Regions from separate parts of the Kitasatospora sp. NPDC032757 genome, predicted to be linked through region 1. Evidence: riboswitches for the same ligand, from Rfam matches in the RefSeq annotation. Region 1 holds a riboswitch; the other holds the start of a gene.
What was found. A riboswitch is a leader RNA that binds a small molecule or an ion and turns the genes downstream of it on or off. The one in region 1 is predicted to bind S-adenosylmethionine.
Positions count from the first base shown of each region.

Region 2: linked by a shared signal. The riboswitch ahead of ACZ5WK_RS06655 (aminotransferase class V-fold PLP-dependent enzyme) and the one ahead of thrC (threonine synthase) in region 1 are both predicted to bind S-adenosylmethionine.

Region 1 covers NZ_JBVINN010000025.1:110,219-125,717, forward strand. The annotation lists gene ACZ5WK_RS25470 (DNA repair helicase XPB) at 1-1,050, shown strand, start outside; gene ACZ5WK_RS25475 (hypothetical protein) at 1,068-1,268, opposite strand; gene ACZ5WK_RS25480 (HelD family protein) at 1,751-3,748, shown strand; gene ACZ5WK_RS25485 (copper homeostasis protein CutC) at 3,863-4,549, opposite strand; gene ACZ5WK_RS25490 (hypothetical protein) at 4,699-5,631, opposite strand; gene ACZ5WK_RS25495 (PadR family transcriptional regulator) at 5,628-5,975, opposite strand; gene ACZ5WK_RS25500 (HD domain-containing protein) at 6,063-6,695, shown strand; gene ACZ5WK_RS25505 (hypothetical protein) at 6,741-7,100, opposite strand; gene groL (chaperonin GroEL) at 7,199-8,821, opposite strand; gene ACZ5WK_RS25515 (cold-shock protein) at 9,146-9,349, opposite strand; gene ACZ5WK_RS25520 (ubiquitin-like small modifier protein 1) at 10,035-10,313, opposite strand; gene thrC (threonine synthase) at 10,345-11,640, opposite strand; SAM riboswitch class I at 11,658-11,792, opposite strand; gene ACZ5WK_RS25530 (glucosyl-3-phosphoglycerate synthase) at 11,964-12,971, shown strand; gene ACZ5WK_RS25535 (alpha,alpha-trehalose-phosphate synthase (UDP-forming)) at 13,010-14,479, shown strand; gene otsB (trehalose-phosphatase) at 14,480-15,322, opposite strand; gene ACZ5WK_RS25545 (DUF3263 domain-containing protein) at 15,367-15,499, opposite strand, start outside.
Region 2 covers NZ_JBVINN010000003.1:237,569-253,067, reverse strand. The annotation lists gene ACZ5WK_RS06680 (C40 family peptidase) at 1-546, opposite strand, end outside; gene ACZ5WK_RS06675 (NYN domain-containing protein) at 757-2,178, opposite strand; gene ACZ5WK_RS06670 (hypothetical protein) at 2,434-2,703, opposite strand; gene ACZ5WK_RS06665 (rhomboid family intramembrane serine protease) at 2,992-3,774, shown strand; gene ACZ5WK_RS06660 (Lrp/AsnC ligand binding domain-containing protein) at 3,816-4,097, shown strand; gene ACZ5WK_RS06655 (aminotransferase class V-fold PLP-dependent enzyme) at 4,101-5,465, opposite strand; SAM riboswitch class IV at 5,516-5,633, opposite strand; gene trpD (anthranilate phosphoribosyltransferase) at 5,790-6,866, opposite strand; gene ACZ5WK_RS06645 (hypothetical protein) at 7,017-7,442, opposite strand; gene ctaE (aa3-type cytochrome oxidase subunit III) at 7,839-8,459, shown strand; gene qcrC (cytochrome bc1 complex diheme cytochrome c subunit) at 8,647-9,456, shown strand; gene qcrA (cytochrome bc1 complex Rieske iron-sulfur subunit) at 9,453-10,523, shown strand; gene qcrB (cytochrome bc1 complex cytochrome b subunit) at 10,520-12,181, shown strand; gene ACZ5WK_RS06620 (GntR family transcriptional regulator) at 12,296-12,679, shown strand; gene ACZ5WK_RS06615 (L,D-transpeptidase) at 12,701-13,963, opposite strand; gene ACZ5WK_RS06610 (cytochrome c oxidase subunit 4) at 14,133-14,549, opposite strand; gene ctaD (aa3-type cytochrome oxidase subunit I) at 14,549-15,499, opposite strand, start outside.

The sequences.
Region 1 (15,499 bases):
GGCTCGGGCGTCGTGGTGCTGCCCTGTGGCGCCGGCAAGACGCTGGTCGGCGCGGCCGCGATGGCCGAGGCCAAGTCGACCACGCTGATCCTGGTCACCAACACCGTCTCGGCCCGGCAGTGGAAGCACGAGCTGGTCAAGCGGACCACGCTGACCGAGGACGAGATCGGCGAGTACAGCGGCACCAGGAAGGAGATCCGCCCGGTCACCATCGCCACCTACCAGGTGATGACGACCAAGCGGAAGGGCGTCTACGCCCACCTGGAGCTGTTCGACGCCCGCAACTGGGGCCTGGTGGTCTACGACGAGGTCCACCTGCTGCCCGCGCCGGTGTTCAAGTTCACCGCCGACCTGCAGGCCCGCCGCCGGCTCGGCCTGACCGCCACCCTGGTCCGCGAGGACGGCCGCGAGGGCGACGTCTTCTCGCTCATCGGCCCCAAGCGCTTCGACGCCCCGTGGAAGGAGATCGAGGCGCAGGGCTACATCGCGCCCGCGGACTGCTGCGAGGTCCGGGTCACCCTCACCGACTCCGAGCGGCTCGCCTACGCGACCGCGGAGCCCGAGGAGCGCTACCGCTTCTGCGCCACCACCGCCACCAAGCGGCGGGTGGTGGAGGCGCTGGTCAAGAAGCACGAGAAGGACCAGACGCTGATCATCGGCCAGTACATCGACCAGCTGGACGAGCTCGGGGAGGTCCTGAACGCTCCGGTGATCAAGGGCGAGACAAGCAACGCCCAGCGCGAGAAGCTGTTCGAGGCCTTCCGCACCAAGGAGATCAGCGTCCTGGTGGTCTCCAAGGTGGCCAACTTCTCCATCGACCTGCCGGAGGCGACCGTCGCCATCCAGGTCTCCGGCACCTTCGGTTCCCGCCAGGAGGAGGCCCAGCGCCTGGGCCGTGTCCTGCGCCCGAAGGCGGACGGCCACGCGGCGCACTTCTACTCGGTGGTGGCCCGCGACACCGTCGACCAGGACTTCGCCGCCCACCGCCAGCGCTTCCTGGCGGAGCAGGGCTACGCCTACCGCATCATCGACGCGGACGACGTGCTCTGACGGCCGGTGCCTGACGCCTAGTACCTGACGCCGTCGCGCCCGAGGAAGACCACGCGCGCGGCGGTGTCGAGGGCGATGCCGACGTTGCGGACGGCGGTCTTCAGCGGGCTGCGGTGCCGGCCGGGGCCGGTGGCCGCGATGGCGGTGGCGCCCGCGGGGCGGGCGGGGGCGGACTTCTGGTTCGGCACTCGCGGCGCCGTGACGTGTACGGTGCTCATGTCTTCAACGGTAGATCCGTGGCGGGCCGGGCACATCACCCCAAAGGCCGTACCGGACGGGCCGGAAGTCGTCCTCCGGGTGTACGGAGACCCCCGCCACCCCCTACGCCTCCCCCTACGGGACGGGAGAAGTGGGAGAGGACGCCGAGGCGGTCGCGGGGCTGGGCGTGCCGGCCTTCCAGGTGGCCGGGTACGCCGGTCCGGGGCAGCACGGCACAACTGGATAGCACCGGGGCCGCGGGCCGTCTAGGATCGTCCGTCTGCCCCCTCCCGAACCGTGGTACCTGCTGAGTCCCGCAGGCAGCCGGGGGAGGCGCCGACCGCACGGCAACCGGTCGGCTGTGTCCACCGTGAGCTCCAACGATCCGCTGCGCCCGTCTCCGGGGCAGCCGGGAAGGTTCGCTGTGCCCGCCACCCCCACCACCGACCCCCTCCAGCGCGAACGCGACCACCTGGCCGCCTCCCGGGCCGCCCTGCGCGCCATGCGGGAGGACGTCCAGTCGCTCGACATCCGCGACGTGACCGGCACCTGGGTCACCGCCATCGTGCTGCAGAACCAGATCGAGGCCCGGATCGCCGCCCTGGCCGACCTCTCGCACACCCCGCTCTTCTTCGGCCGCCTCGACTACCTGCACGCGATCAGCGAGGAGCTCTCCGAAGGCTCCGGCGGGGAGAACTTCTACATCGGCCGCCGGCACGTCCACGACGCCGACGGCGACCCGATGGTGATCGACTGGCGCGCGCCGGTCTCCCAGCCGTTCTACCGGGCCAGCCGGGCCGAACCGATGGACGTCGACCGCCGCCGGCGCTTCGGCTACACCGGCGGCGAGCTCACCGCCTACGAGGACGAGCGCCTTTCCGACCCGGACGCCGTGACCTTCTCCGGCTCCGCCGGGGGGAACACCGTCTCCGCACTGCTCGCCGCCGAGATCGAGAAGCCCCGCGTCGGACCGATGCGCGACATCGTCGCCACCATCCAGCCCGAGCAGGACGAGATCGTCCGCGCCGACATCACCGGCACCGTCTGCGTCCAGGGCGCCCCCGGCACCGGGAAGACCGCCGTCGGCCTGCACCGCGTGGCCTACCTGCTGTACGCGCACCGCGAGCGGCTCGCCCGGACCGGCACCCTGGTGATCGGGCCGAACAACGCCTTCCTCTCCTACATCGAGCAGGTGCTGCCCGCCCTCGGCGAGCTGGACGTCGCCCAGGCCACCGTCCAGCAGCTGGTCGCGCACGTCGAGGTGAAGGCCGAGGACACCGCCGAGGCGGCCCGGCTGAAGGGCGACGCCCGGATGGCCGAGGTGCTGCGCCGGGCGGTGCGGGCCGGCATCACCCTGCCCACCGAGCCCTGCGTGGTGGTCCGCGGCTCCCGGCGCTGGCGCGTCCCGGCGTACGAACTGGTCGAGATCATCGAGGAGTTGAAGGGCCGCGACATCCGCTACGGCGCCGCCAGGGATGCCCTGCCGCAGCGGATCGCGCACGCCGTGCTGCTGAAGATGGAGCAGGGCGGCGAGGCCCCGGACGACCGGGTGCAGGACGCGGTGGCCCGCGACTCCGCGGTCAAGGCGGTGGTCAAGGAGTGCTGGCCGCTGGTCGAACCGGCCAAGCAGGTGCTGCGGCTGCTCTCCGACCCGGAGTTCCTGGCCGCGTGTGCGGAGGGCGTCCTCACCCCCGAGGAGCAGCGGACGGTGCTCTGGCCCAAGCCCGGCCGCTCGGTGAAGACCGCCCGCTGGACACAGGCCGACGCCGTCCTCGTGGACGAGACCGCGGACCTCGTCCACCGCACGGCCTCGCTCGGGCACGTGGTGCTGGACGAGGCGCAGGACCTCTCGCCGATGCAGTACCGCGCGGTCGGCCGCCGCTGCACCACCGGCTCGGCGACCGTCCTCGGCGACCTCGCCCAGGGCACCACCCCTTGGGCGACGGCGAGTTGGCCGGACGCCCTGCACCACCTGGGCAAACCGGCCGCCCACATCGAGGAGTTGACCAAGGGGTTCCGCGTCCCCGAGGAGGTCATCGCCTACGCCTCCCGGCTGCTGCCGGCGATCGCCCCCGGCCTCGCCCCGGCGACCTCGGTCCGCGAGGCGCCCGGCTCGCTGACGATCACCCGCGTCCCGGAGGACGGGCTGGAGAAGGCGGTCGTCGAGGCCTGCCACCGGGCGCTGGAGCACGAGGGCTCGACCGGCCTGATCGCCGCCGACGCGCGCATCCCGCTGCTCGCCGAGGCGCTCGACGCGGCCGGCCTGCCGCACCTCTCCCCCGGCGCCGAGACCAGCGCCGAGGCCCGGCTGACCCTCGTCCCGGCCTCGCTGGCCAAGGGCCTTGAGTACGACTACGTGGTGCTGGACGAGCCGGCCGCGGTGGTCGCAGGCGAGCCGGACGGGCGGACCGGCCTGCGCCGCCTGTACGTGGCGCTCACCCGTGCCGTCTCCGGGCTGGCGGTGCTGCACGCCGAGCCGCTGCCCGAGCAGCTGGGCTGAGCCGGGCGGCACCCAGGGGAAGGCGGCACCCACGAGGAAGGGGACCGGCCGATGCCGGTCCCCTTCCCACCGAGCCGACGGCCACCGATCGCTCAGCCGTCGGCGCTTCCACGCTCAGCCATCGATCAGGGCACGCCACTCGGCGACCTTGCCCGCGTCCACCGGCGACCGCCACCCGTCGGCGCGGACCGCACCGCCGACGTGGAAGGCGTCGAAGCCGGCCGCCCGCAGGCCCGGCAGGTGTTCGGCCCGCAGCCCGCCGCCGATCAGGATCCGTTGGCCGTACCCGGGCTCGCCGGCCCGGGCCAGCTCGGCCGCGAGCACCTCCCGGCCGGCGTCCACACCGGCGGCCGCGCCGGAGGTGAGGAAGGTGTCCAGCCCGGGCAGTGCGCCGACGGCCGCGCGGAGGGCGGCCCGGTCGGCGCTGTGGTCGATCGCCCGGTGGAAGGTCCAGCGGCAGCCGGCCACCGCCTCGGCGACGGCCGCGGTGGCGGCGAGGTCGACGGCGCCGTCGGCGTCCAGGAAGCCGAAGACGAACTCGTCCGCCCCTTCGGCCCGGAGTGCGGCGGCGCGGGCCCGCAGCCCGTCCAGGTCGCCGGGCGTGAAGCCGTCCCGGATGCGGAGCATGACGCGCAGCGGGAGGTCCACGGCGGCGCGGATCCCGGCGAAGTCCTCGGCCGACGGCGTGAGTCCGTCGGCGGCCATGTCCGTGACCAGTTCGAGCCGGTCGGCGCCGCCCGACTCGGCGGCCTGGGCGTCCTGGGGCGTCAGCGCGATGACTTCGAAAATTGGTCTAGACATATGCGAAGCCTGCCACATCCGCCCGGCGGCGGCGAGCCCTGCGCGGCTTTGCGCCGGGCACTCCGTCGCACCTTCCGCCGGGCGTTCCGTCGCGTCTTCCGTCGGACGCCCGGCCGGGCGCGTGACCGGGCGTCCGGCCGGGCGTCCGATCAGGCGATGCTGTGGGCGCCACCCGCCCCGACCCCGCGCCCGATCATCAGCGGCGCCACGATCAGCGCCACCGCCACGGCGGAGATCGGCAGCAGGTTCCAGAGGCCGCCGGTCGTCTGCCAGAGGGTGAACATGCTGAAGGTGGCGGTCAGCGGCAGCATCGCGAGCCCGATCGCCGCCGGCACCAGCCGGCCGCGCAGCGCGGTCAGCACCAGGAACAGCGGGACGGCCACCAGCACGGCGGAGCGCGGGCCGTTCAGCATGTAGTGGGAGTCGAAGCCACCCTGGGAGGCGATCACCAGCCAGCCGCCGACCGCCGACGCCAGCACCAGGCCGCGGCTGCGCCAGGTCGGCTCGCCCAGCATCTCCCGCGGCGCCGCGATCACCAGCAGGCCGGAGAGCAGGAACGGCATCGCCGAAGAGCCGACGGCCAGGACCCCCCACACGTTGATCCCGCCCGCCACGAAGGCCTCCTTCATCCCGAGCAGCCCGGCAGCCATCACCGCCACCGAGATCACCCGCGCCTCCGCCCACCGCCCCAGCAGCGCGGCGAGGGCCAACAGCAGCGACGCCACCGGCTGCGCGAAGGCGGCCACCAGCGTGACCACCGACGAGGTGTGCTCGATCCGCCAGGCGAGCTGGTCCGAGTCGCCGACCCACGGGTACAGCCCGGCCCCCGCGGCCGCCCCGGCGATCAGCGGCGCGGCCAGTGCGAGCAGCCGCCCGCCGGGCGAGAAGGCGGTCAGCCGGGTGCGCACCCGCAGGCCGTACGCGGCGAGGTCGAGCGCCTCCCGGACGACGGCCGGCTTCCCGGCCTCGGCCGTGGTGTCGGAGAAGACGGCGGCGAGTTCGTCCCCGCGCTCACGGCGGTAGCGTGCCGGGTAGAACTGGAGCGCCGCCTTCATCGCGACGGTCGGCGTGTTCATGGTCATGCGAAGGTCCCCCTGGCCCTTGGGTGAAACGCGGAGAGGCGGCGTTCCGCCTCGCTGGCGACGGCGCGCAGCCGCTCCGCCTCGGTGGAGAGCGCGGCCCGGCCGGCGACGGTCAGCGCGTAGGTGCGCCGGGCCCGGCCGTCCACGACGTCCTCGGCCGCGACCTCGATCAGGCCCTGCTGGAGCAGCCGGTCGAGGGCGCCGTAGAGCGTGCCGGTGCGCATCGCGACCCGGCCGCCCGAGATCGCGGCGACCTCCTGGATCAGCGCGTAGCCGTGTCTGGGGGCGTCGGCCAGTGCGGTGAGCAGAAGCAGCGTGGGCTCCTGCATGGAGCGTTCGGTCATGGAACTACATATATCGCCAAACTACCTATAGGTCCAGTGGAAGCCCCGGCCGAACCCCCGGCGCGCCGGGCCGCCACAATGGCTCCCATGCCGACGGACGACCTGCTCACCGCCTGGACCGCCCTGCTGCACCGCTGCGGCGCGAGCGCCGACCCCGAGCCCTACGGGCGCGACCTGCTGCACCGCTGGGCCGAGCCGCAGCGCCGCTACCACACCACCGACCACCTGCGGGCGATGCTGCACCAGGTGGACGCGCTGGCCGGGCACGCCGGGGACCCGGACACCGTCCGCCTCGCCGTCTGGTTCCACGACGCCGTCTACCGCCCCGACCGCTCCGAGAACGAGGAACGCAGCGCCGCCCTCGCCGTCCGGGCGCTCACCGAGGCCGGCCTCCCGGAGCGGCGGACCGCCGAGGTGGCCCGGCTGGTCCGGCTCACCGTCACCCACCACCCCGAGCCCGGCGACCGCGACGGCGAGGTGCTCTGCGACGCGGACCTCGCCGTCCTCGGCGCCACCCCCGAGGCGTACGCGGCGTACGCCGCCGCCGTCCGGGAGGAGTACGCCTTCGTCCCCGAGCCGGACTTCCGGGCCGGCCGGGCGGCGGTCCTGCGCCAGCTGCTCGCGCTGCCCGCGCTCTACCGCACTCCCACCGCCCACGCGCGCTTCGACGCCCCCGCCCGCGCCAACCTGGCCGCCGAACTCGCCGCGCTGGAGGGCTGAGGCCCGTCGCCGGAGTCCGGGCCGCCCGACGGCAGGCGCCGGGGCCTAGGCCAGCTGGCCGACGGGTGCCACGACCGTGCCCTCCTTGCCGCAGACCCAGTGCGGCTCCGGGCCCAGCTCGGGCTCGACGCTGAGCGCGTGCGGGTCCCCGTCGGCCGCGCAGGAGGCGCAGAGCGGCCAGCGGCCGTAGGCCTCCAGCAGCGCGTCCTGGACGTCCTGGGCGACCAGCCCGAGCACGTACTCGGTGCCGTCCGGCCACTGCTCCAGCCACCAGCGGCGGTGGGTCACGGCCGTCTCGACCAGCGACACCACGGCGGCGTCCGCCACGTCCTTCGCGGTCAGGTCGGCCAGGATCAGCGCCCGCGCGTTGTGCAGGGCGGTCTCGATGTCGTCGGAGGAAGCCATCCGTCCATTGTCCCAAAGTGCGCCCGGCACGAACGCCGCACGGGCGGCTCCCCGAGGGGAACCGCCCGTGCGATCAGGAAACGACCGACCCCGGAGGATCAGAAGTCCATGTCACCGCCCGGCATGCCGCCGCCGGCGGCCGCAGCGGCCTTCTCCGGCTTGTCGGCGATGACGGCCTCGGTGGTGAGGAAGAGCGCCGCGATGGAGGCGGCGTTCTGCAGCGCGGAACGGGTGACCTTGGCCGGGTCGATGATGCCCTCGGCGATCAGGTCGACGTAGGTGTTGGTGGCCGCGTTCAGGCCGTGACCGGCGGGGAGGTTGCGCACCTTCTCCACCACGACGCCGCCCTCGAGGCCGGCGTTGGTCGCGATCTGCTTGATCGGGGCCTCCAGGGCCACGCGGACGATGTTGGCACCGGTGGCCTCGTCGCCCTCGAGCTCCAGCTTGTCGAACGCGACACCGGCCTGCAGCAGCGCGACGCCACCACCGGCGACGATGCCCTCCTCGACGGCGGCCTTGGCGTTGCGGACGGCGTCCTCGATGCGGTGCTTGCGCTCCTTGAGCTCCACCTCGGTGGCCGCGCCGGCCTTGATGACGGCCACGCCGCCGGCCAGCTTGGCGAGGCGCTCCTGGAGCTTCTCGCGGTCGTAGTCCGAGTCGCTGTTCTCGATCTCGGCGCGGATCTGGTTCACGCGGCCGGCGACCTGGTCGCTGTCGCCGCCACCGTCGACGATGGTGGTCTCGTCCTTGGTGATGACCACCTTGCGGGCGGTGCCCAGCAGGTCGATGCCGGCGTTCTCCAGCTTGAGGCCGACCTCCTCGGAGATCACGGTGCCACCGGTGAGGATGGCGATGTCGCCGAGCATGGCCTTGCGGCGGTCGCCGAAGCCCGGGGCCTTGACGGCGACGGACTTGAAGGTGCCGCGGATCTTGTTCACGACCAGGGTCGACAGGGCCTCGCCCTCGACGTCCTCGGCGATGATGACGAGCGGCTTGCCGCTCTGCATGACCTTCTCCAGCAGCGGGAGCAGGTCCTTGACCGAGCCGATCTTGGAGTTGGCGATGAGGATGTACGGGTCCTCGAACGTCGCCTCCATGCGCTCCAGGTCGGTGGCGAAGTAGGCGGAGATGTAGCCCTTGTCGAAGCGCATACCCTCGGTGAGCTCGAGCTCCAGGCCGAAGGTGTTGCTCTCCTCGACGGTGATGACGCCTTCCTTGCCGACCTTGTCCATGGCCTCGGCGATGAGCTCGCCGATCTGGGTGTCGGCGGCCGAGATGGAGGCGGTGGAGGCGATCTGCTCCTTGGTCTCCACGTCCTTGGCCTGGGCCAGCAGCTGGTCCGAGACGGCGGCGACGGCCTTCTCGATACCGCGCTTCAGAGCCATCGGGTTGGCGCCGGCGGCGACGTTGCGCAGACCCTCGCGGACGAGCGCCTGGGCGAGCACGGTGGCGGTGGTGGTGCCGTCACCCGCGACGTCGTCGGTCTTCTTGGCGACCTCCTTGACGAGCTCCGCGCCGATCTTCTCGTAGGGGTCCTCGAGCTCGATCTCCTTGGCGATGGAGACACCGTCGTTGGTGATCGTGGGGGCGCCCCACTTCTTCTCCAGCACGACGTTGCGGCCCTTGGGGCCGAGCGTGACCTTCACTGCGTCGGCGAGCTGGTTCATGCCACGCTCAAGGCCGCGGCGAGCTTCCTCATCAAAGGCGATGATCTTGGCCATCAGAAGTGGTCCTCCGGGACACGGTCGACTGCTCGGACCAAGGGGTGCCCGCGACGGACGGCCCTGGTGTGCGGGGGTCCTTTCCCCTACCGCTCCCGGGGGCCTCACCGACCCGGTCCGCTGTCACTCTCACGCTGTGAGTGCTAACGCCAATGATTAGCACTCTGGGTGGGCGAGTGCAAGCCCAATGGGCAACCCGCGAGCCGCACCGGCCACTCCCCGGACACGGCGACGGGCCCGTACGACATGTGTCGCACGGGCCCGTCGCGAAGCAAGAGGTGCACCAGCCGATGGGCCGAGCCGAACTCCTGGGTGCCGGAAAGGTCAGACCGCCGCGCGGACCATGTCCGCCTGCGGGCCTTTCTGCCCCTGAGAGATCTCGAACTCGACCCGCTGGCCCTCCTCAAGGGTGCGGTAGCCGTCCATCTGGATCGCGCTGTAGTGGACGAAGACGTCCGCACCACCGTCGACCGCGATGAAGCCGTAGCCCTTCTCCGCGTTGAACCACTTGACGGTGCCCTGAGCCATTCCGAACTCCCCTAGTGCTGTGCTGGCCCTTCACGCGCCCGCAGGTCGCGGGCCCGGGTCTGGTTTGAGGCCGGCCCGGGGAACCCCCCCTGGGCGCAGCCGTGCACGCCACAATCCCCCCGCCGAGCCACCGGACGGTGTCCGATGAAGGGGCGATTGCGTCGACCGCGGCTGAATGTATCCGGCTCGACGCCCTCTGCAACAGAGCCAGCCGCCGGGAATTCCCCCGACCCGCCAGGGGACAGGACGGGCCAAAAGCCCAAAAACTTCACATTTCACGCCGGACATAGCGGACGAATTACCCAAATGCCCTCAAGAATTCTGACACCGGCCTGACATGTTTCACGGCCGCGGGCCCGGCGCCGGTCTCAGCGGCCGGACAGACACCGGCGGTACGGGGCGCAACAGGGGGGCGACGACCGGTGCGAGGGGGGAGGGGAGGCCCTCTTCCCGGCCGAGCGACACTCTACTCCGACTGGCCGGGGAAATATTCCCGCCGGAATGCGGCGCGCGGGGGCGGCCCGGGAAAGCGCCCGTGCGGGCGGCCTTCACGGCGGCCCCGGAAGAATCCCGGAAGCGCCTGGAAACACCCCGGGAACTCCCGGGAGCTCGCGGGGAAATGCGAAGGCCGTCCGGGTGTACGGAATTCCGTACACCCCGACGGCCTTCCCGTCGGCGGTGCGGCTCAGCAGCCGCCGGCCACCGCGGGAATGATCGAAACGCTCGCGCCGTCCGCGATCTCGGTCGCCAGGCCCTCCGCGAACCGCACGTCGTCGTCATTGACGTAGACGTTGACGAAACGGCGCAGCTTGCCGGTGTCGTCCAGGATCCGGGCGGCGATCCCGGCGTGGCTCTTCTCCAGGTCGGCGATGACCTCACCGAGGGTGGCACCCTCGGCGGCCACCTCGGCGGCGCCGCCGGTGTAGGTGCGCAGGATGGTCGGGATGCGGACGTTGGCGCTCATAGGGGCTTCTCCTTGCGGCGGGGTGGAGGGGTCAGGCGGACGCGAGGCCGGCGTCGCGGAACGACGCCAGCGTCGGGCGGATGACGGCGGTCATCCCGGCGTCGGAGACGGCGTCCAGCGTCTTCAGGCCGTCGCCGGTGTTGATCGCGACGGTCTCCTTGGCCGGGTCCAGCTGCCCGGTCTCGACCAGCTTCTTCAGTACTCCGACGGTCACCCCGCCCGCGGTCTCGGCGAAGATGCCCTCGGTCCGGGCCAGCAGCTTGATCGCGGCCACCACCTCGGCGTCCGTCACGTCCTCGACGGCACCGCCGGTGCGGCGGGCGATGTCCAGCACGTACGGGCCGTCGGCCGGGTTGCCGATCGCCAGCGACTTGGCGATGGTGTCGGGCTTGACGGGGCGGATCACGTCGCTGCCGGTCTTGAAGGCCGCCGACACCGGTGAGCAGCCCGCCGCCTGGGCACCGAAGATCCTGTACGGCCGGTCCTCGACCAGACCGAGCCTGATCAGCTCCTGCAGCCCCTTGTCGATCTTGGTCAGCTGCGAACCCGACGCGATCGGGATCACGATCTGCTCCGGCAGGCGCCAGCCCAGCTGCTCGCAGATCTCGTACGCCAGCGTCTTCGAGCCCTCGCCGTAGTACGGGCGCAGGTTGACGTTGACGAAGCCCCAGCCCTCGCCGGCCGGGTCGCCGATCAGCTCCGAGCAGAAGCGGTTCACGTCGTCGTAGTTGCCCTCGATGCCCACCAGCTCACCGCCGTAGACACCGGCCATCACGACCTTGCCCTGCTCCAGGTCGTGCGGGATGAACACGCAGGACTTGAAACCGGCCCGGGCGGCCGCGGCGCCCACCGCACCGGCCAGGTTGCCGGTCGAGGAGCAGGAGAGCGTGGTGAAACCGAACGCCCGCGCCGCCTCGATCGCACAGGCGACCACGCGGTCCTTGAACGAGTGGGTCGGGTTCCCGGAGTCGTCCTTGATGTGCAGCTGGGCGGTGAACCCGAGCTCGCGGCCCAGGTTGTCCGCCTTGACCAGCGGGGTCCAGCCGGGGTTCAGGTTGGGCTTCCCGGCCACGTCGGCCGGCACGGGCAGCAGCGGCGCGTACCGCCAGATCGACGCCGGCCCGGCCTCGATCCGCTTGCGCAGCTCCTCCGCGGCCTCGCCACCGAAGTCGTACGCGATCTCCAGCGGCCCGAAGCACTCCAGACAGGCGAAGCTCGGACCGAGCGGGAACCGGCTACCGCACTCGCGACAGGACAGCGCGGCGGCGGGGCCGAGGTCAACGGTTGCGGGTGCGGCGCCAGAAGGAGTCGTCGCAGTGATAGCCATGATGGCGGAGGCCTCTCTCCTCATCTTCCCCGTGACGCGGTCGCGCCACAGGCCGGAATTGGCACCTGTCCCGCCGGGGCCTGTAACGACAGCCGCGCGAGAAGGTTGCCGGGACGTCAACGGGCCGTTCCCTCAGTCCCTCTGGATGAGCTCTGTGAAGTTGTTGGTCTTGCTCAACGGTGACCCCGGCGTGCGAAGGTCCGACCGCTGTACGAAGACTGTATCCGAAGGCGTCAACCCCGAACGGGACCGTCCGCCACGCGAGATGACCCGTCCCGGCCCTTCCCAGCCCGTCCCAGCCGACCCCCGCCGAGGAGAGACCCGTGCCCGCCGACCCGACACCCGAGCTCCTCCCACAGGCGGCGTCCTGGCTGCGCCGCCGGTCGTGGAGCGCGGCCGACCGTCCGGTGCGCACCCTGCTGGACGCCAAGCGGGCCGCCGGCCGCGCGGGCACCGTCAGCGTCGTCCTGCCCGCCCTGGACGAGGAGGCCACCGTCGGCGACATCGTCCGCACCATCCGCCGCGAGCTGATGGAACGCCTGCCGCTGGTCGACGAACTGGTCGTGGTCGACTCCGGCTCCGCCGACCGCACCGCCGCCGAGGCCGCCGAGGCCGGCGCCCGGGTGGTCCACCGCGACGACATCCTCCCCCGGCTGCCGGCCGCCCCCGGCAAGGGCGAGGTGCTCTGGCGCTCGCTGCTGGTCACCCGTGGGGAGATCGTCTGCTTCGTCGACGCCGACCTGCGCGAGTTCGACCCGGCCTTCGTCTCCGGCATCATCGGCCCGCTGCTCACCGAACCGGAGATCCAGCTGGTCAAGGCCATGTACGACCGGCCGTTGGAGACCGAAGGAGCCGTGGTGCCGGCCGGCGGCGGCCGGGTCACCGAGCTGGTCGCCCGCCCGCTGCTCAACCTGCACTGGCCGGAACTCGCCGGTTTCGTCCAGCCCCTCGGCGGCGAGTACGCGGCCCGCCGCTCCCTGCTCGAACGCCTCCCGTTCCCCACCGGCTACGGCGTCGAACTCGGCCTGCTGGTCGACGCCCTGGAGACCGCCGGCCTGGACGCCCTCGCCCAGGTCGACGTCGGCGTCCGCCACCACCGCCACCAGGACGGCCAGGCGCTCGGCCGGATGGCCGCCACCATCTACCGCACGGCGCTGGAGCGGCTCGACCGCACCCACCGGCTCAAGGCCTCCGCCGACCTGGTGCACCCGCTGCTCACCCAGTTCACCCGTGACCCGGAAACCCGCGCGTTCACCGCCCACACCCACCCGGTCACCGCCCTCGAACGCCCCCCGATGCACACCGTTCCCGAGTACGCCACCCGGCACTGAAGGGTTTGGGTCCGCAGACCCCCGGCAACCAACCAGTCATGGGCGATCTCACGACCGAACGTTCGAATCCGACCGGCACCGCCCCCGTCCTGGTGGCCTCCAACCGGGGACCGGTGTCGTTCAGCACCGCGGACGACGGCACGCTGACCCTCCGGAGAGGAGGAGGCGGCCTGGTCTCCGGGCTCTCCGCCATCGACGACCCCGACGCCGTCTGGGTCTGCGCGGCCCTGGGCGACGCCGACCGCCGGGCCGCCCGGGAGGCGCCGGACGGCCGCCTCGACCGGGCCGGCCACGACACCGGCGGGCAGGCCGTCCGCATGCTGGGCATAGACCCGGAGACCTTCGCCCGCGCCTACAACGGCGTGGCCAACTCGACCCTCTGGTTCGTCCACCACCTGCTCTACGCCACCCCCACCGCCCCCTCCTTCGACGCCGGGTTCCGCACCGAATGGCAGGCCTACACGGCCTACAACACCGCCTTCGCCGACGCCCTCGCCGCCGAGGCCGGCCCGGGAGCGGCCGTCCTGGTGCAGGACTACCACCTCTCGCTGACCCCGGCCCTGCTCCGTGCCGCCCGGCCCGACCTGCGGATCGGCCACTTCTCCCACACCCCCTGGGCCCCGCCCGAGTACTTCCGGCTGCTGCCCGACGACGTCGCCGAGGCCGTCCTCACCGGCATCCTCGGCGCCGACCGGGCCGGCTTCCTCACCCGCCGCTGGGCCCTGGCGTTCGCCGACTGCTGCGAGCAGCTCCTCGGCGCCACCGTCGACCGCACCGAGCTCACCGTCACCCTCCGGGGCCGCACCACCCGGCTCGGCGTCCACGCCCTCGGGGCCGACGCCGACTTCCTGCGCGAGCGCTCCCACCGCCCGGACGTCGACGAGCGCCTCGCCGCCCTGCGCGAGGCCGTCGGCGACCGCCGCACCGTCGTCCGGGTCGACCGCACCGAGCTGAGCAAGAACATCGTCCGCGGCTTCCAGGCGTTCCGGCACCTCCTGCACACCCACCCCGAGTGGCGGGACCGCGTCGTCCACCTCGCCTTCGCGTACCCGTCCCGCACCGACCTCGCCGAGTACCGCGAGTACACCGCCCGGGTCCGGCAGCTCGCCGCCGAGATCAACGCCGAGTTCGCCACGCCCACCTGGCAGCCGCTGATCCTGCACGTCAACGACGACTTCCCGCGGTCGCTGGCCGCCTACCGGCTGGCGGACGTCGCCCTGGTCAACCCGATCCGCGACGGCATGAACCTGGTCGCCAAGGAGGTGCCGGTGGTCTCCGACCGGGGCTGCGCGCTCGTCCTCTCCCGCGAGGCCGGCGCGTACGCCGAGCTGGCCGACGATGCCCTCACCGTCAACCCGTACGACGTCGTCGCCACCGCCGAGGCCCTGCACACCGCGCTCACCATGCCCGCCGGCGAACGCGGCGACCGCACCAAGCGCCTCGCCGCCGCCGCGACGGCGCTGCCGCCCCAGCAGTGGTTCCTCGACCAGCTCGCCGCTCTCGGCTGATCACTCCCGCCGGCCGAGCTCCGCCCCCAACCGCTCCAGCAGTTCGACCACGCCGGCCGGGCCCTCGACCACCAGGTCGGCCCGGTCGGCAAGCTCCCTCACCGGCGCGTCCCCGACCGCGGCGCTGCACACCAGCAGCCCGGCCACGCCCTCCGCGCGCAGCTTCTCCACCGCCGCGAAGGCCGCCACGTCCCCCAGGTCGTCCCCGGCGTACAGCACCGACCGCGCGCCCCGCTCCCGCAGGAACCCGCTCAGCGCGGCCCCCTTGTCGACCCCGGGCGGCCGCAGCTCCAGCACCAGCCGGCCCGGCTCCACCACCAGCCCGTGCTCCGCGGCCAGGGCCTCCACCGGCGCGCGCAGCAGCTCCAGCGCCTCCTGCGGCGCCTCCGTCCGCCGCGTGTGCACCGCCAGCGAGCGCCCCTTGTCCTCCACCCACGTCCCCGCCGGCGCACCGGCCGCCGCCAGCGCGGCGTCCAGCACCGCCCGCACCGCGTCCACCCCCGGGTGGACCGGCGGCGCAGTCACCACGCCGCCCTCCCAGCGCTCGGCCCCGTAGTGCCCCAGCACCACCACAGCGTCGATGCCGTCGAACCCGCCGTACTCGACGGCCAGTCCGGCCGGCCGGCCGGTGACCACCACCGTCGCGCCCACCCGCGGTGCCAGCCCCCGCAGCGCCCCCACCACCCCGGGGTGCGCCCGCGCCCGGTCGGGAACGGCCACGATCGGCGCGAGCGTCCCGTCGAAGTCCAGCGCCACCACCGCGTCGCGCGGCGAGGCGAGGACCGCCTCCAGGCCCTGGCGTCCGGCGTCCGTCCTCAGCTGCAAAGTCTCCTCAAGCCCCATGCCGGGACCCATACCCAGCCGTGCCCGCCGAAGCACCCGCCGGGCTACCGGGCCCCCCGCCGAGCCTCCCGCACCCGCCGCAGCCGGTTCACCAGGACCGGCGCGTGCGCCAGCGCCTCCGGCCGGTCCAGCAGGGCGTTCAGCAGCTGGTAGTACCGCGTACTGGAGAGCCCCAGC
Region 2 (15,499 bases), on a different contig from region 1:
GGCCTTGGACTGGTTCAGGTCCTTGGTCGTGGTGTCCAGCGAGGCGAGGATCGCGGCGGCCTCGGTCTTCTGCTGGTCCAGCCGGCGCTGCTGGTCCTGGAGGCCCTTGAGCGCGTCGGCCTGGCTGGAGCTGGCCTGCTGCACGCTGGAGGCCTTGTCCAGGTAGCCGGACGGGTCGGAGGAGAGCATCAGCTGCACGGACGGGTCGATGCCACCGGTGCGGTACTGCTCACCGGCCACCGCGGCCAGCCCGCCCTGAAGCTGGGTCATCTGGTCCTGGCCGCGTGCCACCTGGTCCTGGAGCTGGTCGGCCTGCTTGCGGAGCTGGTCGGCCCGCTCCTTGGCGCCGTTGTACTTCTCGGTCGCCTGCTCGGCCTCCTCCTGGAGCTGGTCGATCTGCGCCTTCACGTCCTCCTTCTTGGGGGACGGGGTCGGCGCCGCGTGGGCGGCGACCTGGGCGGAGAGGGCGACCGCGGTCGCCGCGGCAGCGGTGAGCACGGAGACCCGCGCGCGGCTCGGCTGCTTGGGACGGCGGTGGGAGGCCAAGTGACCGGCTCCTTCTTTTTACGGACTCACCCAATCGAGTGAGAATCCGGAAAATAGGTTTGACGCCAGACCCTAGTGAAGATCCAGGCTTTGCGCCACTCCCCCGTTGGCGTGAACTCCGCCCCGCCGCCATGACTTCACGAGATCGCCACAGCACCGCAAGCCCGGCGCTGACCAGGCGTCACCCCGTCCGGCGGGGCCCGGGACAGCCTACGGCCGGGCCAGCCGGTTCAGCAGCAGCACCGAGGCGACAGGGCGCGCACCCGCCTTGCGCACGCCCTCCGCAACCTCCCGGTCGGTGGAGACCACGACCACCGGCCGGCCCTGGGGCTCGGCCCGCACCAGGCGTCTGATCAGCTCGTCCGCCGTCTCCCCGGTCCGGCTGAACCGCACCCGGACCCCGCGCGGCGGCGCCATGATCACCGGTACGTCCAGGTCCTGGCCGTCGAACACACAGGTGACCTCCGCCTGGGTGCGCTGCGCCAGCATCGCCAGCCCGCCCAGCAGCCGGATCCGCTGCTGCTCCAGCGGCAGCGCCGGATAGCCGGTCTTGGTCACGTTGTATCCGTCCACCACCAGATGGACCTGCGGGATCGCCAGCAGCTGGTCCAGCAGCGCCGGATCGTCCTCGGCCAGCCCGCGCCGGGCCACGTCGTGCGGCGAGGCCGCGCCCGGCACCACCGCCTCCACCAGGTCGGCCGGCCGGATCTGGGAGACCGGCAGGGCCAGCTCCCGCTGGAGGCCCTGCGCCGACTGCAGCACGGTGTCCAGCAGCAACCGCAGCCGCATGTCCTCGACGCTGCGCCCCTCACGGGCCGACCGGCGGCCCTGCTCGGCGGCGTTCTCCAGCTCGGAGATCCGGTGCCGCAGCCGGCGCGCCTCGTTCTCGGCCGCGCTGCGCTCGGCTCCCGACTGCGTCTTCAGCGCCTCCAGTTCGGCGCTGAGCCGGCGGGTCTCGGCCTGGGCCCGGCGGGTGTCGCTCTCCAGCGACCGCACCTTCCGGCGCAGCGAGTCGGCCTCCTTGCGGACGTCCTCGGACTCGGTCCGCTGCCGGTCCAGATCGGAGCGCGCCGCGGACCGCACCTCGGCCAGCTCCGCCTGCAGCTTCTCCACCAGCCGGGCCGCCTCGGCGGCCGCGCCCTCGGCGCCGGCCCGCTCCGCCTCCTCGCCGGCCTCGGACACCAGCCGGCTCCAGCCCGCCGAACGCACCAGGTAGGCGGCGGCCGCGACGTCCATCGGATCGGCGGCCCCGGGCACGCTGCCGGACTCCAGCGCCTTGACCAGATCGGGCTGGCCCAGCCGCAGCCGCTCCGCTATCCGCACCCGGAAGGCCGGCTCGGACTCCAGCGCGGCGGCCAGCGCGGTGGCCGCGTACTTGGCCCGCCGGGCCGGAGTGAACTTGGCGTACTGGCGCAGCGTCTGCGGCAGCTCGCCCGGCGGCAGCCCGCCGAGCGCGTCCGCGGCGAGGCCGACCACCCGGCGGCGCACGCCCTCGGGCAGCGGCCGGTCGAGCTTCTCGGGCGCCCGCTCGGCGGCGTTCTCGGCGGCCGTCCCCGCCGCCGTCCCGTCGGCGCGGCCTGCCGCCGGCTCGTCACCGCCGGACTCCTCGGCGCCGGCCGTCCCGTCCGACACCGGGTCTCCGGCCGGGGCGGGCGCGGACGGGGCTGCCTCGGCCGCGTCCGGCGCCTGCGCGTCCACAGCGGGCTGCCGCCCCTGCGGCCCGGCGGGCTCCTTCGCTGCGTCCACCACGTCCTCGGCTCCGATCCTGTTCCAGCGGCACGGCCAACGGCGGCCGCCCTCGTCCTCACGCTCCGTGCGCTCTGTCTGTATTGTCCCGTGCGGCGGGCGGCCGTGCCCCGCACCGCCGCCCTCCGCACGGGCCGGGCATCAACCCTGCTCGGCGGCCTCGGCAGCCTCGGCGTCCTCGGCCCCGGGGCGGGCCACGAGCTCGACCTGGTCCACCGCGTTGCACCAGCGGCAGCGCACCGACTCGATGGTCTCGCTGAGCACCTCGGTCTCCTCCACCTTGGACTCGCCGGCCAGGTCGAAGTGGAGGAACTCGGTGACCCGGGCGGAACGGGTAACGTCGAAACGGGTCAGGTTGCCGCACAGGGTGCAGCGCCAACGCGTCTCGGCAGTCAGGGCGGGGACGGTCATCGGGGGTCCTCTCGGGTGGTCCCTGGGTGGGCTCAGGCGCTCCCCCCGGAGCCCCGGCATCGGCGGCGGGAGGCGGGAATGCCCGCCCCAAGCCTATTGCCTGAGGCAACCGTCCCGACCACCGGTCACAGCGATCGGGCGGCCCGGACGCGCCCCCGGGACAGGTCCGCGAACTCCCGCTCGCGGGCGACGCCAGGAGTCCGCGGACAACCCCTCGACCGGACAGGACGTAGCCCACCTGCCGTAAGCCCGGTGCCGCCCGTGCCGGGCGGAGGGATGCTTGGCCGCATGGCGATCCCGGTCCTCGACCACACCGGCGCGCGGGCCGGCCGCCCGGCAGCTCCCGTCCCGGCCGTCAGCTACGCGCTGATCGCGCTCAACACCCTGGTCTTCCTGCTCGGCCCGGCCGCCGGGCTCAACCCGCTGTACGGGCGCGGCCAGGACCGGGTCTGCGCGGAGCAGCGGTACGAGCAGCGCTGGGGCGCCGTCCCGGCCGAGCTGCTGGCCGGGCGCCCGCTGACCGCCGAACAGCTCGCCGAGGCCCCCGACCCGGTGCCCGGCTGCCCGGCCCGGCCGACCCCCGGCAAGCATCCGGCGCTCGCGGTGCTCAGCGCGCTCTTCCTGCACGCCGGCTGGCTGCACCTGCTGGGCAACCTGCTCTTCCTCTATGTCTTCGGCCCCACCGTCGAGGAACGGCTCGGCCGGGCCCGCTTCGCCCTCTTCTACCTGGCCGCCGGCTCGCTCGCCACGTACGGCTTCGCGCTGGCCGAGGCGCACTCGCCGGGCTCCACCCGGGTGCTGATCGGCGCCTCGGGGGCGATCTCGGCCGTCCTCGGCGCCTACCTGAGGCTGCATCCGCGCGCCCGCGTCACCACGCTCGTACCACTCCTGCTCTTCCTCCCGCTGCGGTTCCCGGCCTGGCTGGTGCTCGGTCTCTGGTTCGCCCTGCAGTGGTGGTCGGTGCACTCGGCCGGGCCCGGGGTGGCCTACCTCGTCCACGTCATCGGCTTCTCGGCCGGCTTCCTGTACGCCTGCACGGTGGCCACCCGCCCCCCGCGACGGTCCGGCTGACGCCCGATACCCTGGCCGCACCTCACAAAGGAGCCCGAACAGTGATCACCGCCATCGTCCTGATCAAGACCAGCGTCGACCGCATCCCGGAGATCGCCGAGGCGATCGCGGCCATCGAGGGCGTCAGCGAGGTCTACTCGGTCACCGGCGGCTACGACCTGGTGGCGATGGTCCGGGTGCGCCGGCACGACGACCTGGCCGAGGTGATCCCCGGCCGGCTGAACAAGGTCCCGGGCGTGGCCCACACCGAGACCCAGATCGCCTTCCGCACCTACTCCCAGCACGACCTCGAGGCCGCCTTCGCGCTCGGCCTCGACGAGTAGCGCTCAGCCCTCCCGCCGCGTGTCCACGACGCAGCGGCCGCCCTCGTTGCGGTAGTTCCAGGCCGCGCCGTCCGTGACCAGCTCGCGGACGGCGGTCAGGAAGCGCTCGATGTGCTCGTCCGGGGTGCCGGCGCCGAAACTGACCCGGATCGCGTTCAGGCTCCGCTCACCCGGCAGCGACGGCTCCGGCGCGCCGCACTCGGACGGTGCCACCTCCTCGTCGCCGAGCAGCGTGCGCAGCAGCGGGTGCGCGCAGAACAGGCCGTCGCGCACCCCGATGCCGTACTCGGCGGAGAGCGCGGCCGAGAAGTGCGAGCTGTTCCAGCCCTGGACGACGAAGGAGAGCACTCCCACCCGGGCCGAGCCGGCGCCGAACAGGTTGAGCACCTTGACCTGCGGGACCTCCGCCAGACCGGCATTCAGCCGGGCGACCAGCTGCCGCTCGCGGGCCTCGAGCGCGTCGAAGCCGGCGTCGGTCAGCGCCCGGCAGGCCGAGGCGATGGCGTAGGCGCCGATCACGTTCGGCGAGCCGGCCTCGTGCCGGGCCGGGCCGGTGTGCCACTGGACGGCCACCGAGCCGTCGGTCTCCCGGGCCACCGTACGGGTGGCGCCGCCGCCGGCCAGGTACGGCTCGGCCGCGTCCAGCCAGTCGGCCCGGCCGGCCAGCACGCCGGCGCCGAACGGCGCGTAGATCTTGTGCCCGGAGAAGGCGATCCAGTCCACGTCCAGCTCGCGCACCGAGACCCGGTGGTGCGGGGCGAGCTGCGCGGCGTCAAGCACCACCCGGGCGCCGTACCGGTGCGCGGTCGCGGTCAGCTCGGCGACCGGCCAGAGCTCGCCGGTGACATTGGAGGCGCCGGTGACGCAGAGCAGCTTGGGGCCCTCGGGGGCCGCGGCCAGTGCGGCGTCCAGGGCGGCGACCGCCTCGGCCCGCGAGCGCGGGGCGCGCAGGTAGGTGACGTCCAGTCCGGCGTGCGCCCAGGGCAGCAGCGAGGCGTGGTGCTCGGTCTCGAACGCGAAGACCCGGGTTCCGGCCGGGACGGCACCGGCCAACAGGTTCAGCGAGTCGGTGGTGGCCCGGGTGAAGACCACCTGGTCGCCCTCGCGCAGGCCGAGGAACTCGGCGACGGTACGGCGGCTCTGCTCGAACAGGTCGGTGGAGAGCTGCGACAGGTAGCCGGCGCCGCGGTGGACGCTGCCGTAGTAGGGGGCGTAGGCGGCGACGTCGTCCCAGACCCGCTGGAGCGCCGGGGAGCTGGCCGCGTAGTCGAGCGCCGCATAGGTGACCTTCTCGCCGCTGGCCAGCGGGACCAGGACGTCGTGGCCGAGGACGGGGAGCGGGGCGCAGAGTTCGGTGGCGACGGACATGGGGATGCACTCCTCCTGGGTGAAGGACCCCGGGGAGTGCGTGCCGCCGGCGTCCGCGCTTGTCACGCGGACGGATTGCCGCGGGACCCGGTCCTCACCCAGGGCACCCCGCCACGGACGGAGGGTTGCCGGACAGCAAGCTGGGGCTTGGCGCTGTCACTCATGACCTGCCGGAGACTCTAGGTCGCGTCCGCCGGGTGGTCAAACACAGGTCCACCATCCGGACGGGGCTCGCCCTCCCGCCTGCGGGCCGCCCGGGCCCCGCGCGCTCATGCGGCGGGGCCCGCCCGGGGTCACTCCCCCGCGCGGGCCCCAACTACCGCCTCACGCCTTGCTGGTGGCCTCCGACCAGCGGTTCAGCAGGTCCAGTGCGGCGCCCGAGTCGATGGCGGCCGCGGCCCGCTCCATGCCCGCCGCCAGCTGCTCGGTGAGCGGCGCGTCGGTGAGGTCCAGCGCCACCAGCGCCGCCGCCGTGTTCAGCAGGACGGCGTCCCGCACCGGCCCGCGCTCCCCGGCCAGCAGCCGGCGGGCGACGTCCGCGTTGTACGCCGGGTCCGCGCCGCGCAGCGCCTCGATGCCGACCAGCTCGATGCCGACCTCACGCGGGTCGAAGGTGGTCTCGCCGACCTCGCCGCCACGCACGATCCAGACCCGCGAGGTGGTGGTGATGGTCAGCTCGTCCAGACCGTCGTCGCCGCGGAAGACCAGCGCACTGGAGCCGCGCCGGGCCAGCACCCCGGCGATCAGCCCGGCCAGCCGCGTGTCGAAGCAGCCGATCGCGTGGGCCGTCACCTTGGCCGGGTTGGTCAGCGGGCCCAGGATGTTGAACGCCGTCGGTACCCCGAGGTCGCGCCGGGCCGTGGCGGCGTGCCGCATCGACGGGTGGAACATGGCGGCGGAGCAGAAGGTGAGCCCGATCTCCTCGGCCACCTCGGCGACCCTCCGGGCGGAGAGGTCGAGGGCGATGCCCAGCTTCTCCAGCACGTCCGAGGAGCCGCTCGCCGAGGAGGCGGCCCGGTTGCCGTGCTTGACCACCTTGGCGCCGGCCGCCGCCGCGACGATCGCCGACATGGTCGAGATGTTGACGGTCTTGGCGCGGTCGCCGCCGGTGCCGACGACGTCCACCGCCGGGCCGGGGATCGAGAGCGGCTCGGCGTGCGCGTACATCGCGTCCACCAGGCCGGCGATCTCCCCGACCGTCTCGCCCTTGGCCCGCAGCGCCACCATGAAGCCGGCCACCTGGGCCGGGGAGGCCTCGCCGCTCATGATGCGGTCCATCGCCCACGCGGTGTCCGCCTGGCCGAGGTCCTCGCCCCGCAGCAGCACCGACAGGATGTCCGGCCAGGTGCGGACCACCTGCACGGGGTCCTTGCCGCCGTTCGCAGGGTTCACGTTCACCATGGCTGACTCCAGCTCTCGTCGGTTCCCGGAAAGGGATCTCCGTAGGGTTGGAGTCAGCCTATCGAGCGGCGGGACGCCACCGTCCCGCCGCGACCCTTCTTCTCTCCTGGTGAGATGCGCCCCTCTTACCGGGCCGCCGGTGTCCGCCTTCTACCGGGTGGCCGGTGTCCGCTTCGCCAGCCGGGCCCGGAGCAGGGTGGCGGCGGCCTCGGCCAGCGCCACCGGGTCCACCGGCTGGGAGATCGCCGCGTCGGCCCGGCTCCAGGCGGCCAGCCAGGAGTCCTGCGGCCGGCCGATCAGCACCAGCACGGGCGGGCAGCCGTAGATCTCGTCCTTCAGCTGCCGCCCGAGCCCCAGCCCTCCGGCCGGCACCGCCTCGCCGTCCAGCACGCAGAGGTCCACGCCCCCCTTCTCCAGTGCCTTCAGCACCGCGGGGGTCGTCGCGCACTCCAGGTAGGACAGCTCCGGCAGGTCCGCGGCCGGCCGGCGGCCGAGCGCCGTCAGCACCTGCTCGCGGGTGTTGCGGTCGTGGCTGTAGACGAGAACGGTCAGCGTCTCGTCGGTCGTGTACGCCATGGGCCCTGCTCCCTCGAAGTGTGATCCGGACCACGTTCGCCTCAATCCGGATGCTACTCCCGATCACCGGCCGCCGAGCCCCTCCCGCGAGATCCATCTCAAGCCGCCGCGCCCACGACTCACCCGCCCGGAGGACGGCGCGTCACCCTCAGCGGTGCGGTCCACCCGTACGGCCGACAGAACCGCCCTCCCCTTACTCCCCGCGGGCCGCACGGGCGTGCAGCGACACGCAGGGCAAGAGGGTCGAAGAGACCTTCGAAGAACCATCAGAAAAGGGACACGCCGCTGCTCAGCCCCCGTCCGGACGCTCCGTCGGGTCCCACTGGGGCATACCGCACGCACCGGACACTCCGAGGGACACCCCCCGGCGTGAAGACGGAATAAGGGACCGACATAATGTCCGTCGTGGCGACAGCAACAGCAGTAGAAACCGGGCACGCGCACGGATCGGTCAACCGGCCGAACATGGTCAGCGTCGGAACGATCGTCTGGCTCAGTTCCGAGTTGATGTTCTTCGCGGCCCTCTTCGCGATGTACTTCACGCTCCGCTCCGTCAAGGGAGCCGAGTTCTGGAGCGAGAAGGCGCACGCCCTCAACGTGCCCTTCTCCTCGGTCAACACCACGATCCTGGTGCTCTCCTCGCTCACCTGCCAGCTCGGCGTGTTCGCTGCCGAGCGCGGGGACGTGAAGAAGCTCCGGTCGTGGTTCGTCATCACCTTCGTGATGGGCGCGATCTTCATCGGCGGCCAGATCTTCGAGTACACCGAGCTGGTCAAGAAGGACGGCCTCTCGCTGTCCTCCGACCCGTACGGCACGGTGTTCTACCTCACCACCGGTTTCCACGGTATGCACGTGACGGGTGGTCTGATCGCCTTCCTGCTGGTCCTGGGACGGACGTACGCAGCCAAGCGCTTCACGCACGAGCAGGCCACCGCCGCGATCGTGGTGTCGTACTACTGGCACTTCGTCGACGTCGTGTGGATCGGCCTGTTCGCGACCATCTACCTGATCAAGTAACCAGCTGATCAGGTCGCTGGCCACCGGCCTCGGGCCCCCGCCCTCACCGGCGACGGGCCTCTTTGCCGGTGCCGACGCTCCCACCGACCGACCGCGCGCGCAGCCCTAGACAGGCAGCCTCGTGCCGGCCAGACCGGCCGCCGGGTGCACCCACCAGTCGACCAGATCCTGACACCGGGGTTATTCCGTGAAAAAGCTCTCCGCACGACGGCGCCACCCATTGGCGGCGCTGGTCGTCCTACTTCTCGCCCTGGCGGCAACCGGGGGGCTGTACGCCGCGTTCGCGCCCGCCGACAAGGCGCAGGCCGACGTCGCCGCGCAGTCGCTCGCGATCGATGAGGGCAAGAAGCTCTTCGCCGTGGGCTGCTCCTCCTGCCACGGCCTGAACGGCCAGGGCAGCAGCGATGGTCCCAGCCTGGTCGGCGTCGGCTCCGCCGCGGTCGACTTCCAGGTCGGCACCGGCCGCATGCCGGCCCAGCAGCCCGGCGCCCAGGTGCCGAGCAAGAAGAACATCTACTCGCAGGCGGAGATCGACCAGCTCGCCGCGTTCGTGGCCTCGCTCGGCCCCGGCCCGGTGACTCCGAGGGAGGAGCAGTACACCTCGACCAACCCCGAGGACATCTCCAAGGGCGGCGAGCTGTTCCGCACCAACTGCGCCCAGTGCCACAACTTCGCCGGCCAGGGCGGTGCCCTGACCCAGGGCAAGTACGCCCCGTCGCTGGAGGGTGTGGACGCCAAGCACATCTACGAGGCCATGCAGACCGGCCCGCAGAACATGCCGTCGTTCCCGGACACCACCATGCCCGAGGAGCAGAAGAAGCAGATCGTGGCCTTCGTCCGCCACACCACCAACGATGAGCCGAACCCCGGTGGTCTCACGCTCGGCAGCCTCGGTCCGGTGACCGAGGGTCTGTTCGGCTGGATCTTCGGTCTCGGCGCACTCATCGCGGTCGCGATCTGGGTCGCCGCCCACACCACCAAGGCCAAGAAGTCATGAGCCAGGACATGCCAGAAGAGAAGCTCCCGGAGTCGCACGGCTCCGCCGGGCACCACGAGGTGGCCGCCCACGGCGATCCGTTCGCCGACCCGGGCCTGCCGGCCCACGAACCGCGTCGCACCGACATCGACGAGCGGGCCGCCAAGCGCGCGGAGCGCCAGGTCTCGCTGATGTTCGTGATCTCGATGCTCGCCACGGTGGGCTTCATCGCCTCCTACGTGGCCATCGACCCGGACAAGATCGTCTACGTCTTCCCGCTGGGCCACATCAGCGCGCTGAACTTCGCGCTGGGCCTGACCCTGGGCGTGGCGCTGTTCATGATCGGCGCGGGCGCGGTCCACTGGGCCCGCACGCTGATGTCGGACCACGAGATCCCGGCCGAGCGTCACCCGATCGAGGCCGACGACGAGGTCCGCAACGACGTCATCGAGCAGTTCAGGACCGGCGCCGCCGAGTCCGGCTTCGGCCGCCGCAAGATGATCCGCAACACCCTCATCGGCTCGATGGCCCTGGTGCCGCTCTCCGGTGTGGTGCTGCTGCGCGACCTCGGCCCGCTGCCCGAGGACAAGCTGGAGCACACCGGCTGGGACGAGGCCACCCCGGCCAAGCCCCTGGCGCTCATCAACATGAACACCAACCTGCCGATGAAGGCCGAGGACGTCATCCAGGGGTCGCTGACCTTCGCGATGCCGCAGGGTCTGCACACCCACGACGAGGACTTCCAGCAGCGCATCGCCAAGGACGCCCTGATGCTGGTGCGCATCGCGCCGGAGGACATCAAGGACAACGCGTCCCGGGAGCTGGGCTTCGAGGGCATCCTCGCCTACTCGAAGATCTGCACCCACGTCGGCTGCCCGATCAGCCTCTACGAGCAGCAGACCCACCACGCGCTCTGCCCCTGCCACCAGTCGACCTTCGACCTGGCGGACGGCGCGCGCGTCATCTTCGGCCCGGCCGGCCACCCGCTGCCGCAGCTGAAGATCACCACTGACGAGAAGGGCTTCCTGGTCGCCACCGGCGACTTCGACGAGCCCGTCGGCCCGAGCTACTGGGAGCGTGCTCGATGAGTAGCGCGAGCAGCACCACCTCCGGTGCCTCCAAGCCGGCCAGCACGCGCGCCAAGCCCGCCAACAAGTGGGAGCAGGCCGCTGACTGGACGGACGGCCGGCTGGGGATCTACTCCCTCGCCAAGGCCAACCTGCGGAAGATCTTCCCGGACCACTGGTCCTTCATGCTGGGCGAGATCTGCCTCTACACCTTCGTCATCATCATCCTGACGGGCGTCTACCTGACGCTCTTCTTCAAGCCCTCGATGGGCGAGGTCATCTACGACGGGTCGTACGTCCCGCTCAAGGGCATCCCGATGTCCGAGGCGTACGCGTCGACGATGGACATCAGCTTCGAGGTCCGCGGCGGCCTGCTGGTCCGTCAGATCCACCACTGGGCCGCGCTGGTCTTCGTGGCCGCGATGCTCGTGCACATGCTGCGCGTCTTCTTCACCGGCGCGTTCCGCAAGCCGCGTGAGATCAACTGGGTCTTCGGCTTCCTGCTGCTGGTCCTGGGCATGTTCGACGGCTTCTTCGGCTACTCGCTGCCCGACGACCTGCTCTCCGGCACCGGCATCCGGTTCATGGAGGGCGCCGTCCTGGCGACCCCGCTGATCGGCACCTACATCCAGATGTTCCTGTTCGGGGGTGAGTTCCCCGGCCACGACATCGTGCCGCGGTTCTTCACCATCCACGTCCTGCTGATCCCGGGCATCATGCTCGGCCTGCTGGTCGCGCACCTGATCCTGGTCTTCTACCACAAGCACACCCAGTGGGCGGGCCCGGGCAAGACCGAGAAGAACGTCGTCGGCATGCCGCTGATGCCGGTCTACATGGCCAAGGCCGGTGGCTTCTTCTTCCTGGTCTTCGGTCTGATCGCGGTCATCTCCGCGGTCGCCTCGATCAACCCGATCTGGGCGTACGGCCCGTACCGCCCCGACCAGGTGTCCACCGACGCCCAGCCGGACTGGTACATGGGCTTCTCCGAGGGCCTGATCCGCATCATGCCGGGCTGGGAGATCGGCCTCTGGGGCCACACCCTGAACCTGGGTGTCTTCATCCCGCTGATGGTGGTCTTCCCGCTGGTCCTGGTCTCCATCGCGGCCTACCCGTTCATCGAGGGCTGGGTCACCGGCGACAAGCGCGAGCACCACATCCTGGACCGCCCGCGCAACGCCCCGGTCCGCACCGCGCTCGGTGCCGCCTGGATCAGCCTGTACCTGGTGCTGCTGGTCGCCGGTGGCAACGACCTCTTCGCCACCCACCTGCACCTGTCGCTCAACGACGTCACGTACTTCGTCCGGGTCGGCTTCTTCGTGGTGCCGGTGCTCACCTTCATCATCACCAAGCGCTGGTGCCTCGGCCTCCAGCGCCGGGACAAGGAGAAGGTGCTGCACGGCCGCGAGACGGGCGTCATCAAGCGCCTGCCGCACGGCGAGTTCGTCGAGGTGCACGCGCAGCTGCCGCAGGGCGACCTGCACAAGCTCACCGCGCACGAGCAGCAGCAGCCGTTCGAGCTCCCGGCCCAGACGGACGAGAACGGCGTGGCCCTCAAGGCCGGCATCCTCACCCGCACCCGGGCGAAGATCTCCCGCGGCTACTTCGGCGAGGGCAGCCAGATTCCCAAGCCCACCGCCGAGGAGCACCACGAGATCACCAGCGGCCACGGCCACCACTGATCCCGTACGCACCCCGCGTCACCCCCGAGGGCCGCTGACCAGACTTCGCTCTGGTCGGCGGCCCTCGGGCTTTCCGTCGTCCGTCCCGCCCTCGCCCCACCCTCAGGAGCCCTCGTGGAGCTGTCCGTCGACCCCGCCTCCGCCACTCCCCCGTACGAGCAGGTCCGCGCCCAGATCGCCGAGCGGGCCCGCAGCGGCGAGCTGCCGACCGGGCTGCGGCTGCCCACCGTCCGGGCCCTGGCCGAGCAGCTCGGGCTGGCCGCGGGGACGGTCGCCAAGGCCTACCGGGAGCTGGAGACCGACGGGGTGGTGGAGACCCACGGCCGGCGCGGCACCCTGATCGCCGCGACCGGCGACACCGGCCACCGGCTGGCCGCCGCGGCCGCCACCGAGTACGCCGAGCGGGCCCGGCGCCTCGGGGTGCCGCGAGCGGACGCCCTGGCGGCCGTGGAGACCGCGCTGCGGCTGGCGTACGAGGTGCCGGGCCGGGAGGGCTGAACGCCCCCGTGGCGGGCCCCGTCAGACCTCCGGGCGGATGATCCCGGTGGCGGGGGCCCGGGAGGACGGCGGGGTGGTGCTGACGGACTGTCCGAGGGCGCTGTGCTTGACCCAGTCGGCCCAGGCGACGTTCCAGTCCCCGAAGCCGTTGCCGAACGGCTCCATGGCGGCACCGTGGCTGTTGACCACCGTCACCAGGTCGCCGACCCGGGTGTTGTCGTAGAACCACTTGGCGTTCTCGGTGCTCATGCCGGTACAGCCGTGACTGACGTTCGCCACGCCCTGCGAGGCGACCGACCAGGGTGCGGCGTGCACGTACTCGCCGCTCCAGGTCACCCGGGTGGCCCACTCGACATTGAGGTCGTAGGACTCCGAGCTGCCTGCGGCTATGCCGATCGTCTCGCCGCTCATCCGGACCTGGCGCTCCTGGCCGAGCACCACCTTGACGCCGTTGCGGGTGTCGAAGCCGGGCTTGCCGGTGGTCACCGGGATCGTCCGGACGACCTCGCCGCCGCGCTTCAGGGTGAGCTCGTGGGCGGCGGCGTCCACCACCGACTCCACCCGCTCGCCGATCCGCAGGGCCAGAGCGGCGCGGTCGCCGCCGTAGAGGCCGTCCGAGATCCGGCTGCCGGTGTCGTCGAAGACCAGGCTGACGGTCGTCCCGGTCGGCCAGTACTCCTCCGGCCGGAAGTGCAGGTTCTTGTCGTCCACCCAGTACCAGCCACCGGTGACGGCGGGCTGCGAGGTGACCGTCAGGGCGCGCTCGACCTCCTGGCGGGCCTGCGGGTCCTTCACCGCCTCGGAGAGCTGCACGGTGAGCGGCTGGCCGACGCCGTAGAGGCCGCTGCCGGACGAGTCCGGGCCGAGCTTGGCCGTCAGCAGGCGCTGCCCGGCGAGGGTGGAGAAGCCCGCGGTGGTCTCGCCGCGGCCGCCGTTGCCGTCGGCGGCGGCGATCCTGACGGTGTAGGCGGTGGCCGCCTTGAGCCGCCCGGTGGTCTGCCAGCTGCGCTGGTCCTCCGAGAGCTTCCCGGCCACCACCCGGCCGTCCGGGCCGACCACGGTGACGTCGGTGAGCCGGCTGCCGGGGACGGCGGTCACCGTGACGGGCTGGGACGGGTCCACCGTGCCCTCGGCCGAGACGTGTACGAGCGGGGCCGCGTCGACCTTGTGGACGGCGCCGGTGACGTCGCCGTCCCCACCGGACGTGCAGGCCGCCAGCGGGGCCAGTACTGCGAGAGCCAGCGAGATGCTGCCTATACCTGCGATTCCGCGCCTGTCGGCCATGACCGCCTCCGAGGGGTCGCACGATTGATCAGATCGTAGGAACGGTCGACGGAAGAGCGACATCCGGGGGACCCGCCGTTGACCCACCGGAGTGAGCGCCTCACTCCGGAGACGCAAAAGGGCCGGGCATCCCGTGCGGGATGCCCGGCCCTGTGCGAGAGGGGAGGACCTACTGGTTCTGGTTCTCGCCCCGGTAGAACTCGAAGACCCAGCCGAAGAGGCCGATCATGATGATCGGGATCGACCAGTACAGCAGCCACCAGCCGAAGATCACTCCCATGAAGGCGAGCGCACCGCCGATCGCGAGCGAGAGCGGCTGCCAGCTGTGCGGGGCGAAGAAGCCCAGCTCGCCGGCGTCGTCCGCGACCTCGGCCTCGGGGTTGTCACCGGCGCCGCTGTCCACCCGGCGGGCGGTGAAGGCGAGGTAGTACCCGATGAAGGCGCAGAGCGCGAAGGCGAGGAACAGCGCCGTCGTGCCCGCGGCCTCGATACCGAGGTCGGAGTTGTTGGTCCACAGGCCGTACGTGATCGCCATCGCGAGGATGAAGACCGCGAAGCCGAGGAAGATCTTGCCCTGTTCCTTCATCAGGCGTCGCCCTCCTTCTTGCCCTTGCCCAGCTGCGGAGCGTCGTACTTGGCCGGGGTCACACCGGCGAGGTGCTTGGCCGGCTCACCGTGGTTCTCCAGGTAGTCCAGCGCGGCGATCTCCGGGTAGTGGAGGTCGAAGGCCGGGGATTCGGAGCGGATCCGCGGCAGCGTGAGGAAGTTGTGCCGCGGCGGCGGGCAGGAGGTCGCCCACTCCAGCGAGCGGCCGTAGCCCCACGGGTCGTCGACCTCGACCTTCTCGCCGTACTTGGCGGTCTTCCAGACGTTGTAGAGGAACGGCAGGATCGACAGACCGAGCAGGAACGAGCCGATGGTCGAGACGGTGTTCAGGGTGGTGAAACCGTCCGAGGCCAGGTAGTCGGCGTAGCGACGGGGCATGCCCTCGGCGCCGAGCCAGTGCTGCACCAGGAAGGTGGCGTGGAAGCCGATGAACAGCGTCCAGAAGGTGATCCGGCCGAGGCGCTCGTCGAGCATCTTGCCGGTCATCTTCGGCCACCAGAAGTGGAAGCCGGCGAACATCGCGAAGACGACGGTGCCGAAGACCACGTAGTGGAAGTGGGCGACGACGAAGTACGAGTCCGAGACGTGGAAGTCGATCGGCGGGGAGGCCAGCAGGACACCGGTCAGACCACCGAAGAGGAAGGTGACCAGGAAGCCGACCGTCCAGAGCATCGGGGTCTCGAAGCTCAGCGAGCCCTTCCACATGGTGCCGACCCAGTTGAAGAACTTCACACCGGTCGGGACCGCGATCAGGAAGGTCATGAAGGAGAAGAACGGCAGCAGCACCTGGCCGGTGACGTACATGTGGTGGGCCCACACCGTCACGGACAGACCGGCGATCGCGATGGTGGCCGCGATCAGGCCGGAGTAGCCGAACATCGGCTTGCGGCTGAAGACCGGGATGATCTCCGACACGATGCCGAAGAACGG